2 regions of the Kribbella solani genome follow, and region 2 is predicted to be linked to the other one. Evidence: riboswitches for the same ligand, from Rfam matches in the RefSeq annotation. Region 2 holds a riboswitch; the other holds the start of a gene.

Region 1 (6,028 bases), 3.9 Mb from region 2:
CGTCAACGACGTGCACTCGGTGCTGGCGCGGACGGCCAACCCGGAGAACCCGGCGAATGCCACGGTCAGCAACCCGTCCGTCGCACTGGTCGCCCGGGCGGCTGCGGAGTCGGCGCTCAACGGCCTGTTCCTCGGCCTGGGCGCGGTGGCGCTGCTGGTCGGCGGGGTCGGGGTCGCCAACACCATGGTCATCTCGGTCCTGGAACGCCGATCGGAGATCGGGCTGCGGCGCGCACTGGGTGCGACCCGCGGACACATCCGTACTCAGTTCTTCTCCGAAGCGGTGCTGCTCGCCGGGATAGGCGGGGCGGTGGGCGTCCTCTGCGGAGTCGCGGCCACGGTCGTCTACGCCTCCGTCAAGGGCTGGACGGTCGTGGTTCCCCCCGAGGCGTGGATCGGCGGCGTCGGATCGGCCCTGGCCATCGGCGCGATCGCCGGACTGCTCCCGGCGATCCGCGCGGCCCGAATGCAGCCCACCGAGGCACTGCGGACTGTATGACCCGCGTCCGATCCGATCCGGTCCCCCAAACCGGTTTGGGGCGCGGGGACGGCTAGAGGCCTAGCTTTCGGAGCAGTTTGGCGAGGAAGCCGCCGTGGTCGGGGCGGCTCGGTGGCGTGCTGGGGGTGGTTGGCGTGACCGTCGGGGTAGTGGTCGAGTCCGTCGGCTGGGCGGTCGGTCGTGGGCTGTCCGGGCCGGAGGTCGGCTGGGTCGGCGGGACGACCGGCGGGGTGGCGGTGACCACCGGGATGGTCGGTTCCTTGCTCTCCACGATCTCCGGCGTGGGCGTGGTCGCCGCGTCAGCCGGGCGGGTGCCGGGTGTGGTCGCGCCCGGCAGTTGAGTCGGTACGGCGCTGGGCAGCACACCGGGCGTCGCGACCGGGAGCATCGACGGAGCCGGTGTCGGTGTCGGCGTGTGGGGAATCCGTGGCAGGTTCTCGGTCGGCTGACCGGCCTGCAGACCGGCCACCGGACTGACCGGCTCCGGTCCACCGCCACCACCCGGGAGTGGCAGGAAGCCCGCACCGATCCGCGGCCCGCCGAGCAGCGCGACCAGAACGAGGACCAGGTAACCGAGCAAGAGGACGCCGACGCCGGCGGCAACCTGACGCAGGCGCCGCGGGTTCTGCCAGGGCGAGCGGCGGGAAGCCGTGGCAGAGATCAGATTCACAAGTCCCGCAGGTTATCGGCTGAAAGGTCGTTTGAAACAGTCCTTGGAGGAAATTCCACCTCGGTGCGAAACAATTCGGGAATAACATACCGCTTACGCGACCGTAGGAATGCGGTGCGTTAGCTGATCGCTCAGGTCAAGGCTTGCAAGCCGATCACCGACAACAGCCGCAGCTTCTCCGCCGCATCGCTGCCGGGGGCCGCGGTGTAGACGACGATCCGCAGGTCGTTCCCCGGTACCGCCAGCACATCGCAGTCGATGCTGAACTCGCCGACCTCGGGATGCCGGATCGTCTTCCGTTCGGAGCGGTGGAATCCGGTCACCGGCTGCTCCCACAAACGCGCGAACTCGGCGTACCCGCGGAGCTCCTCGATCAGTGCCCGCAGTTCCGGGTCGTGGGGATAACGCACCAGCGAGGCGCGCAGATCCGTGACCATCGCGTTCCGGAATTCGCGCTGCTGGTCCGGCGTCTGCACGATTCGGTCGCCGGGCGCGGTGAAATGCCGGTAGATGATGTTCCGCTGCCGCCCGTGCCACCGCGACGGGTCACCGGTCATCGCGGCGAACAGCGAGTTCCAGGTGATCATCGTCCAGGCGGCGTCGCACACGCACAGCGGCGCGCCTTCCAGCTGGTCCACGATCCGCTGCACGCCCGGTGGGATGTACGCCGACACGCGCCCGGGTGACGGCTCCACCTCACCGGCCAGTACGAACAGGTGGTTGCGCTCGGCATCGGACAGCCGAAGCGCACGCGCCAGCGCCGACAGCACCTGCACCGACGGCGACTCGGCCCGGCCTTGCTCGAGCCGGACGACGTAGTCCACCGACAGCCCGGCCAGCTGAGCCAGCTCCTCCCGCCGCAGCCCCGGCGCCCGCCGCCGCCCACCCACCGGCAGCCCGGCCTGCGCGGGCGTCACCCGATCCCGCCACGCATGCAACGTCCGCCCAAGCTCACCCATGACGCCCAGTATCCCGACTTCACCCGGCGACAACCTGGTACTGGCATTCCCTAGGCAACTACCTGCTCAGCGTAACTACTTGCTCAGCATTCGATGACGTTGACGGCGAGGCCGCCGCGGGAGGTTTCCTTGTACTTGATCTTCATGTCGGCACCGGTTTCGCGCATCGTCTTGATCACCTTGTCCAGCGTGACCACGTGCACGCCGTCGCCGTGCATCGCCATCCGGGCCGCGTTGATCGCCTTCACCGACGCCATCGCGTTCCGCTCGATGCACGGGATCTGGACCAGCCCGCCGACCGGGTCGCAGGTCAGGCCGAGGTTGTGTTCCATCGCGATCTCGGCCGCGTTCTCGACCTGCCGCGGCGTACCGCCGAGCACCTCGCACAGCCCGGCCGCGGCCATCGAGCAGGCCGAGCCGACTTCGCCCTGGCAGCCGACCTCGGCGCCCGAGATCGACGCGTTCTCCTTGTACAGCACGCCGATCGCGCCGGCCGCGAGCAGGAACCGGACCGCGCCGTCCTCGGTCGAGCCCGGCACGAACCGGCGGTAGTAGTGCAGTACGGCCGGGATGATGCCCGCGGCACCGTTCGTCGGCGCGGTGACGATCCGGCCGCCGGACGCGTTCTGTTCGTTCACCGCGAGCGCGAACAGGTTCACCCAGTCCATCACCTTGAGCGGGTCGACCGACCACGGGTCCTGGCTGAGCTTCTGGTGCAGGGCGTGCGCGCGCCGCGGCACCTTCAGCCCGCCGGGCAGGATGCCTTCGGTCTCGCAGCCCTCGCGGACGCAGTCCTGCATGACCTGCCAGATCCGCAGCAGGCCGTCCCGGATCTCGTCCTCGGTCCGCCAGGCCAGCTCGTTGGCGAGCATCACCTCGCTGATCGACAGCTGGGACTCCCGGCACCGGTCGAGCAGCTCGGCACCGGTGGTGAACGGGTACTTGAGCGGGGTGGTGTCCGGCACGATCCGGTCGCCGGCGGCCGCGTTCTCGTCGACGACGAAGCCGCCGCCGACCGAGTAGTAGGTACGCTCCCGCAGTACGCCGCCGGTGGCATCGCGGGCCGCGAAGATCATCCCGTTCGGGTGGTACGGAAGGGCTTTGCGCCGGTGCATCACCAGGTCGGCGTGCTCGTCGAACGCGATCTCGTGGGTACCGGCGAGGGCCAGCCGGCCGCGTTCGCGGATTGTCTCGACCCGGGCGTCGACCGAATGCGTGACCACGGTCTCCGGGTCGGCACCCTCGAGACCGAGCAGCACCGCCTTGTTGCTGCCGTGGCCGTGGCCGGTGGCTCCGAGCGAGCCGAAGAGTTGCGCGCCGACGGTCGTGGTCGCGGCCAGCAGGCCGTCATCGGCCAGACCGAGCGCGAACGTGCGGGCCGCTCGCATCGGTCCCACGGTGTGGGAGCTCGACGGGCCGATCCCGATACTGAACAGGTCGAAGACACTGATCGCCATCGTGTGGAGGTTCCTTCCGGTCGCCGTTGACCGTTTGGTGTCCTCCCCGCTCTGTCAGACGGAGTTGCCTTCCAGAGGTGCCTCGCCCGTGCGGTGAAGGTGCCTGAGAGATTCTTGGGGAGAGTTGCTCCTACGGCGCCTGGGCCGGACCCAGGACTCTCCCGCACGGGTTCATGCGGCTGTTGAGTTGACTTCCGCTGTGGACGGTACGGCCGCGCCACGCCCGGCGTCAATCCGGCCCGTCTTCACCGCCCAGATCTCGAAGAACCAGGTGAACAGCGGGGGAACACTGGCGGCCAGCGCGGCCAGGGTGACCGGCCACGACCAGCGCAGCGGGCCGCGTACGGCCAGCACGGTCGCGACGTACACGACGAAGATGCCGCCGTGGATCGGGCCGAAGATCTTCACCCCGAGCTCGTTGTCGGACAGGACGTACTTGAACAGCATGCCGATCAGCAACCCGGTCCACGAGATCGCCTCGGCGATCGCCACCGTCCGGAACCACCTGGCGTATTTGGTACTCATCACCGCCGACCCTAACAACACCCGCAAGGGCTCCCTGGGGTGACGGCCCGGGGTCGGGCGGGGGTCCTGCCCGATGCCGGGAGCAAGCGATTGCCGAAGGATCGGCGGCATGACTTTCTCCCGACCTGCCCTGGCCGGCGCGACTCTGGCCGGCGCGACCCTGACCGGCGTGGCCCTGCTCGGCGTCCTCGCCGCGGGCCTGACCACGCTGCCGTCGATGGCCGCGGACACGGTCGCGGCCGCCGGGCCGCAGGTGCGCTGGACCGACTGCAAGCCCGAGGGCAAGGACAAACCCGAGGACGTCAAGGGTTCCCAGTGCGCGACGCTCCGGCTGCCGGTCGACTGGCGTGACCCGGCCGGACCTTCGTTCGACCTCGCGATCGCCCGCCGAACCGCCAAGGTCCCCCGCGAGCGCGTCGGCGTACTGGTCTTCGGTCCGGGCGGTCCTGGCGACTCCGGCGTCGATCGGATCAAGACCGGGATCAGCCGCTTCAGTACCGACCTGCAGGACCGTTTCGACATCGTCAGCTTCGACCCGCGTGGAGTGGCCCGTAGCAATCCGGTGCGCTGCTCGGCCGACCTACTGGCCAAGCAGCCGTCTCCGATCATCAAGAGCGCGGCCGAGTTCAGTGCGACGATCAGCTACAACCGTCAGCTCGCCACGGACTGCCGTGCGAACACCGGTCCGCTGTACGACCACATCGACACCTGGCAGACCGTCCGCGACCTCGACGCGATCCGCCGGGTACTCGGTGAAGCCAAGATCACGTTCCACGGCAGCTCGTACGGCACGGTGCTTGGCGGGCAGTACGCCGAGACCTACCCGCATCGGGTACGGGCGATGGTGCTGGAGAGCGTGAGCGACCACAGCACGTCCTCGACGCGCGCGTTCCTGGACGACCAGGCGGCCGCGGCGCAGGACTCGTTCGACGAGTTCGTGAAGTGGTGCGACGCTACGACGACCTGTGCGCTGCATGGCCGTGACGCCCACGCTGTGTGGGCAGACCAGCTTGCCAAGTCAGCTGATCCGTTCAGGCTGAGCTTTGCCGCGTTCAAGTTGCTCTACGGACCGCAGTGGTCCAAGCTCGCGGACACTCTTGCGGGTAGTACTGCCACCACGACCGCGGCGCCGACCGGACTCGCTTCGTACCCGCTTGCTGTGTTCTGTCAGGACTGGAACCTGCCAGTGCGTGACTACCGTGAGTACGCCGCGCACCTGCAGCGGATCGCCCGCAACAACCAGGACGTCAAGTACCCGGGCCAGCTGATGGCTGCGTCGATCTGTCTGGGTGCACCAAAGGCCAACAACCCACAGCACGTACTGAAGGTGCGCGACCTGAAGACGCCGGTACTACTGGCGAACGCGATCCACGATCCCGCGACCGGGTATGACTGGGCGCGCAGCGTCGCACGCCAGCTCGGCCGGAGCGGCGTACTGCTCACATACGAGGGCTGGGGCCACGGCAGCTACTCGAAGGGCGCCTGCATGCAGAGCACGGTCGACCGGTACCTGATCGCACTGGACGTGCCGGAGCGGGGCACGAGCTGCCCCGCCGTGGCACCAGTGGGCTGAGCTACTTCCTTGCCAACTGCGAACGGGTCCACTGCTCCAGGCCGTCAGTGGTGATCGGCAGGTCCTCGGTCAGGATCTCCAGCCGGTCGGAGTGCACGACGACGTTGTCCTCGATCCGGATCCCGATGCCGCGCAGCTCCGGCGGGACGGTCTCGTCGTTCGGGTGGAAGTACAGGCCCGGCTCGACCGCGAGCGCCATTCCGGCCTCGATCGTGCCGGCGAAGTACGCCTCCGGCCGGGACGCGTCGCAGTCGTGGACGTCGAGGCCGATGTAGTGGCCCGTCCCGCAGACGATGTACCGCCGGTGCTGCTGGCCGTCGGGACCGAGCAGCTCGTCGAGCGACA
Region 2 (6,028 bases):
GCGGTGTGCGGGGCGTTCACCAGCGGGTTGTCGGTGGCGGGCCATTCACCGGCGGCGACCCGGTCGATCTCGTGCCGGATGGCGATCATCGCGTCGCAGAAGCGGTCGAGCTCGCCGAGGTCCTCGGACTCGGTCGGCTCGACCATCAGCGTGCCGGCCACCGGGAACGACATCGTCGGGGCGTGGAAACCGTAGTCGATCAGCCGCTTCGCGACGTCGTCGACGGTGATGCCGGTTTCCTTCGTCATCGGGCGCAGGTCGAGGATGCACTCGTGCGCGACCAGGCCGTTCTCGCCGGTGTACAGCACCGGGAACGCGCCCTCGAGCCGCTTCGCCACGTAGTTCGCGGTCAGCACGGCCGCCTTCGTCGCGGCGGTCAGGCCCTCGGCGCCCATCATCCGGATGTACGCCCACGAGATCGCCAGTACGCCCGCGGAACCGAACGGCGCGGCGCTGATCGGGCCGACGCCCGACTCCGGCCCGGCCTGGTCGAGCAGCGGGTGGTTCGGCAGGTACGGCGCCAGATGCGCGGCGACGGCAACCGGGCCGACGCCGGGACCACCGCCACCGTGCGGGATGCAGAACGTCTTGTGCAGGTTCAGATGGCTGACATCGCCGCCGAACTCACCCGGCTGCGCGAGACCGAGCAGCGCGTTCAGGTTCGCCCCGTCGACGTACACCTGGCCGCCGTGGTCGTGGACGATCTTGCACACCTCGCGGACGCTCTCCTCGTACACGCCGTGCGTCGACGGGTACGTGATCATGATCGCCGCGAGTTGTGCAGCGTGCTCGGCCGCCTTCGCGCGCAGGTCGTCCAGGTCGATCGTGCCGTCATCGTTGCCCTTGACAACGACCACCTTCATCCCGGCCATCACCGCGGAGGCCGCGTTGGTACCGTGCGCGCTCGCCGGGATCAGGCAGACGTTCCGCTCGAGGTCGTCGCGGCCGTGGTGGTACCCCCGGATCGCGAGCAGCCCGGCCAGCTCGCCCTGCGAACCGGCGTTCGGCTGGATCGACACCTTCGCGTACCCGGTCACCTCGGCCAGCCAGCGCTCCAGCTGACCGATCAGCTTCACGTACCCGGCCGCGTCCTCCACCGGGGCGAACGGATGCAGATCCGCGAACTCCGGCCAGGTGACCGGCTCCATCTCGGTGGTCGCGTTCAGCTTCATCGTGCAGGACCCGAGCGGGATCATCCCCCGGTCCAGCGCGTAGTCCATGTCGGACAGCTTGCGCAGGTACCGCAGCATCGACGTCTCGGACCGGTGCGTGTTGAAGACCGGGTGCGTCAGGTACTCGCTCGTCCGCGGCACCGTGATCGCGGCGGCGCCGAGCGTGTCGTCGTACTGCACGCCGAACGACTGGCAGACCCGGGTCAGCGTGGCGACGTCGGTCTTCTCGTCACAGGAGATGCCGACATGGTCCGCGTCGACGAGCCGCAGCCAGATCCCGTTCTGCCGGGCGGCGTCGACGACATCCGCGGCACTGCCCGGTACGCGCGCGAGCACCGTGTCGAAGAAGTCGCCGTGCACGACCTCGACACCGCCGGCCCGCAGCGACGCCGCGAGCTTGCCCGCGTACGAGTGCACCCGCTCCGCGATCGCGCGCAGCCCCTCCGGTCCGTGGTACACCGCGTACATCGAGGCGACCACGGCGAGCAGGACCTGCGCCGTACAGATGTTGGACGTCGCCTTCTCACGCCGGATGTGCTGCTCGCGTGTCTGCAGCGCCAGCCGGTACGCCGGGGCGCCGTCGGCGTCGATCGACACGCCGACAAGGCGACCGGGCAACGACCGCTCCAGACCGGAGCGTACGGACATGAAGCCGGCGTGCGGACCACCGTAGAAGAGCGGTACGCCGAAGCGCTGCGACGACCCGATCACGATGTCCGCGCCGGCCTCACCCGGTGCCTCCAGCAACGTCAGCGCGAGCAGATCGGAGGCGACGGCAACCAGCGCGCCACCCTCGTGCGCCGCCTCGATCAGCGGATTCAGGTCACGGACGGCGCCGTTCGAACCCGGGTACTGCACCAGGAACCCGAAGAAGTCACCCGCCGGCAGACCGTCGGTCGTGTCGGCGACGACCACCTCGATCCCAAGGGCCTCGGCGCGCGTACGCACCACCGCGATCGTCTGCGCGAAGCAGTCGGCGTCGACCAGGAAGCGGTCGGACTTACTCTTCTTGTTCGAGCGGTGCGCCAGCGTCATCGCCTCGGCGGCCGCGGTGCCCTCGTCGAGCAGGGACGCGTTCGCGGTCGGCAGGCCGGTCAGGTCGGAGACCACGGTCTGGAAGTTCAGCAGCGCCTCGAGCCGTCCCTGGGAGATCTCCGGCTGGTACGGCGTGTAGGCGGTGTACCAGGCCGGGTTCTCGACCAGGCGGCGGACGATGACGGACGGGGTGAAGGTGCCGTAGTAGCCCTGGCCGATCATCGAGGTGGCGACGTTGTTGCGGGCGGCCAGCTGGCGGAGCTCGGTGAGCGCGTCGACCTCGGAGGCCGGCTCCGGCAGCCGCAGCGGCTCGGCGGAGCGGATCGAGGCAGGGACGGCGGCGTCGACCAGCGCGTCCACATCCGCGTACCCGAGGAGGTCGACCATCCGGGCGATCTCGTCCGGGCGCGGCCCGATGTGCCGGTCGGCGAAGGTCGCCGAAAGCTGCGGTGAGTTGTTCATCTAGAGGCTCCGTTGCTGGCAAATGCGTCCGGTCGCCTCCCCCTCTGTCACGCCGGCACGGTCACCCGCGCGCGCTCCAGAGTCGCCTGTGACACTCGGTCCGTGGGCCTGAGAGGTTCCGGGGAGGAATTGCCCCTTCGGCGCCCGATGACACGGGTCTCTCCCGAGTGTTGTGTACGGCTGTCCCGAGGCTACCAGGAATCCGGGAACAGTTCGGGCAGCAGCCTGCGGGCGTCCGGCCGCGCCGCCGCGACCTGCTCCGGAGTGGCCGACTGCATCGGCCAGCGCACCCGGGTGCCGGCGTCCGCCCAGTCCCCCACCGCGGCCAGGAACTTGTCCAGCGCCGGGTTGGACAGGCCGGCCTTCTGCAGCGGCGCGACGTGGGCGGCGAAGAACTCGCCGATCCGGCGCTCGACCTCCAGGTCGGTGGCGTACTTCACCGCGCCGTTCGGTGAGAGGGCTGCCACGTTCGAGTAACTGCCATGCGCGCCGAGTGACGTCATGCTCGCCAGGAAATGACCCGGCACGAAGATCGACAGCCCCGACCGCAGCGCCTCGTCGAACCAGGCCTTGTCACCGCCGGCCGTCTTCAAGCCGATCAGACTCGGTACGTCCTGCGCGAGCTCGCCCAGTTGCCGCGGACCGATCGCGGTCTTCGCGTGCGGCGGGTTGTACAACACCAACGGCACGCCGTCCGCCGCCGCACTCACCCGCCGCAGAAACTCCAGCATCTCAGCCGGGTTCAGGGGTAACCAGTCGGGGGCGATCACCTGGATTGCTCCGGGCGCGAGCTTCGCGGCCCGCTCCACCCGTGACAGCTGCACCTGAGCCGACGGATGCGAGGCCCCGATCTGGAACGGCTGGCCGACAGCGGCCAGCACCTCGTTCACCCGGTCGAACTCGTCCTCGGTCAGGGTCTGGAACTCCCCCGCCGTCCCGTGCGCGTAGATACCGGCCAAGCTGCCGGCGCCGAGCGCGTCGGCCTGAGCCTGTAACCGCACCCAATCGATCGAGTCGTCCGCGTTCAGGGGCAGCAACAACGTCGCCCACACACCGCGGAGCGAGTCGGCAGTGAGTGGGCGCACGGAACGAACGTTACGTCAGCCTGTCATCCGGGCGCGACGGCGCGCGGCGAGTTCATCGGTGTGGGACTCGGAATCGCCGTCGTCGTGACCGTCGGCCCGCTCGGTCGGCAGCTCGGACAGCGAACCCTCGACCTCGCGCCAGACACCGCCGAGCGCGATCCCGAACACACCCTGGCCACCGGCCAAGAGGTCGATCACCTCGTCCGGCGAGCTGCACATGTACACCGACGCGCCGTCGCTCATCAGCGTGATCTGCGTCAGGTCGTCGAAGCCGCGCTTGCTCAGGTGCGCGATCGCGGTCCGGATCTGCTGCAGCGAGATCCCGGCGTCGAGCAGCCGCTTGATCACTTTCAGCAACAGCACGTCGCGGAACCCGTACAAGCGTTGCGTGCCGGAGCCGGTCGCCGGGCGGACCGAGGGCGAGACCAGACCGGTCCGCGCCCAGTAGTCGAGCTGCCGGTAGGTGATCCCGGCCGCGGCGCACGCGGTCGGGCCGCGGAACCCGACGTCCTCCGGCATCGGCCGCAGGTCGTCGTCGAACAACAGACCCTGGACCCCGGCGGAAGCCTCGGCAGCCGCCATGGCCTCGGCGTGCGCGTCGGACGTCGACTGCGCCGTCAGATCCGTGTCGCCGGTGCGTGTCACGCCTGAGCCTCCCTGGATACCGCCTGGATACCGACTGGAACGAGCCATCCGCGTGGAGTGACAGCACCCCACGACTTCTTCACGGTAAGCCGCCGCCCGAACCGGGTCAACGACAACCGCATCGAGCCGCGAGCGTGTCGCGACCGCCGTACGAATCGTTACCTGGCCGATCTTGTACCGCGGCCCGGCAGATCACGCTCGGCGCGGGCGGAACCGGCGGGCTCAGCTCTTGTCGAAGTCCTCCGGAGTCACCTGGTCGAGGAACTCCCGGAACCGCTCGACCTCCTCTTCCTCCACCACCTCGTCGGTGCCGTCCGTCTCACTCTCCGGGACCGGGATCCCGGCCTCGGCCAGGATCTCCTCGGTGCAGAACACCGGCGTACCCGTACGCAGCGCGAGCGCGATCGAGTCCGACGGCCGCGCCGAGATCTCGGTCTTGTCGTCGAACACCAGGATCGCCTCGAACACGCCGTCGGTCAGGTTCACGATCCGGACCTGACTCAGGGTGTGCCCGAGCACCCGGAGCGTCTCGGCGAACAGGTCATGGGTCAGCGGCCGGGGTGGTTCCATCCCCTGCTGGGCGAAAGCGATCGCACTCGCCTCGGCCGCGCCGATCCAGATCGGCAGGTATCGCTCCCCACCGACCTCCCGCAACAGCACGATCGGCTGACTCGAGGGCATCTCAACCCGGACTCCGACCACGTCGACTTCGCGCACACCACCACCCTACTCCGCGCCGACACACGAGCGGATATCCACTGGCGTTGTGGGTTCTCCACTCGTACACCGGTGGAGAACCCACAAGAGCAGTGGATATCCACTCGTGTGTCAGCGGGGTAGGCGGGAGCGGACCAGGGCGGTGTGGAGGCGGACGGTGAGGGCGGCCAGCTCGGCGGTCTGGTCGGTGCGGCGTGGGCCGGTGACCTGCTCGATCAGGCCGACTTCCCGATCGGCGGCGGTACGGAACGCGCGCAGGTGCCGCGGCTCGAGGCCGTACCCGGCCAGCTCGGCGGCGACCTGGGCGATCACGATCGCGTCGCCGGAGTAATGGTTGCCGCTGGCCACCACCAGGCCATGGCTCTCCAGCTCGCCGAGCAACTCGGCGGAGACGCCCGCGGCAGTACGCAGCTCCTCGCGGGTCAGCCGCAACTCGGTGCTCGCGGCACCGAAATCGTCAGCGACCGGCTGACCAGGGGTCTGCGGCAACGAAGCCGGCGCGACCGGCGGACCGGCGGCGGCCGGACGCAGCCCCCGGTCGATCGCGCCGAGGTGTTCCTTGATCACCTTCAGCGGCAGGTACTGGTCGCGTTGCGCGGTCAGTACGTACCGGAGGCGCTCCACGTCGGCAGCACTGAACTTCCGGTACCCGGAAGCGGTCCGGGCCGGCGTGACCAGCCCTTCCGCCTCCAGGAACCGGATCTTGGAGATCGTGACATCGGCGAACTCGGCCTGGAGCAGCTGCAGCACCTCGCCGATGCCACGGCCGTCGGCGGGCCCTTCGGTGCTGGGCTCAGGCCTGGCCACTGGCGTAGTAGACCAGCCGGTACTTGCCGATCTGGACCTCGTCGCCGTTGTTCAGCCGCACCTCGTCGATCCGGTCCCGGTTCACGTACGTGCCGTTCAGGCTGC

The links. A riboswitch is a leader RNA that binds a small molecule or an ion and turns the genes downstream of it on or off. The one in region 2 is predicted to bind glycine.
Region 1: another riboswitch for glycine. It lies ahead of HDA44_RS29055 (L-serine ammonia-lyase); the one in region 2 lies ahead of gcvP (aminomethyl-transferring glycine dehydrogenase).

What each region holds. Positions count from the first base shown of each region.
Region 1 is NZ_JACHNF010000001.1:6,277,974-6,284,001, reverse strand. Features, by position in the region: gene HDA44_RS29070 (ABC transporter permease) at 1-499, shown strand, start outside; gene HDA44_RS29065 (hypothetical protein) at 552-1,169, opposite strand; gene HDA44_RS29060 (helix-turn-helix transcriptional regulator) at 1,301-2,128, opposite strand; gene HDA44_RS29055 (L-serine ammonia-lyase) at 2,212-3,585, opposite strand; glycine riboswitch at 3,667-3,759, opposite strand; gene HDA44_RS29050 (DUF3817 domain-containing protein) at 3,757-4,110, opposite strand; gene HDA44_RS29045 (alpha/beta hydrolase) at 4,220-5,683, shown strand; gene HDA44_RS29040 (aminopeptidase P family protein) at 5,685-6,028, opposite strand, start outside.
Region 2 is NZ_JACHNF010000001.1:2,341,321-2,347,348, forward strand. Features, by position in the region: gene gcvP (aminomethyl-transferring glycine dehydrogenase) at 1-2,669, opposite strand, end outside; glycine riboswitch at 2,756-2,845, opposite strand; gene HDA44_RS10505 (dihydrodipicolinate synthase family protein) at 2,861-3,754, opposite strand; gene HDA44_RS10510 (MerR family transcriptional regulator) at 3,770-4,336, opposite strand; gene HDA44_RS10515 (bifunctional nuclease family protein) at 4,622-5,116, opposite strand; gene ftsR (transcriptional regulator FtsR) at 5,228-5,923, opposite strand; gene HDA44_RS10525 (FHA domain-containing protein) at 5,910-6,028, opposite strand, start outside.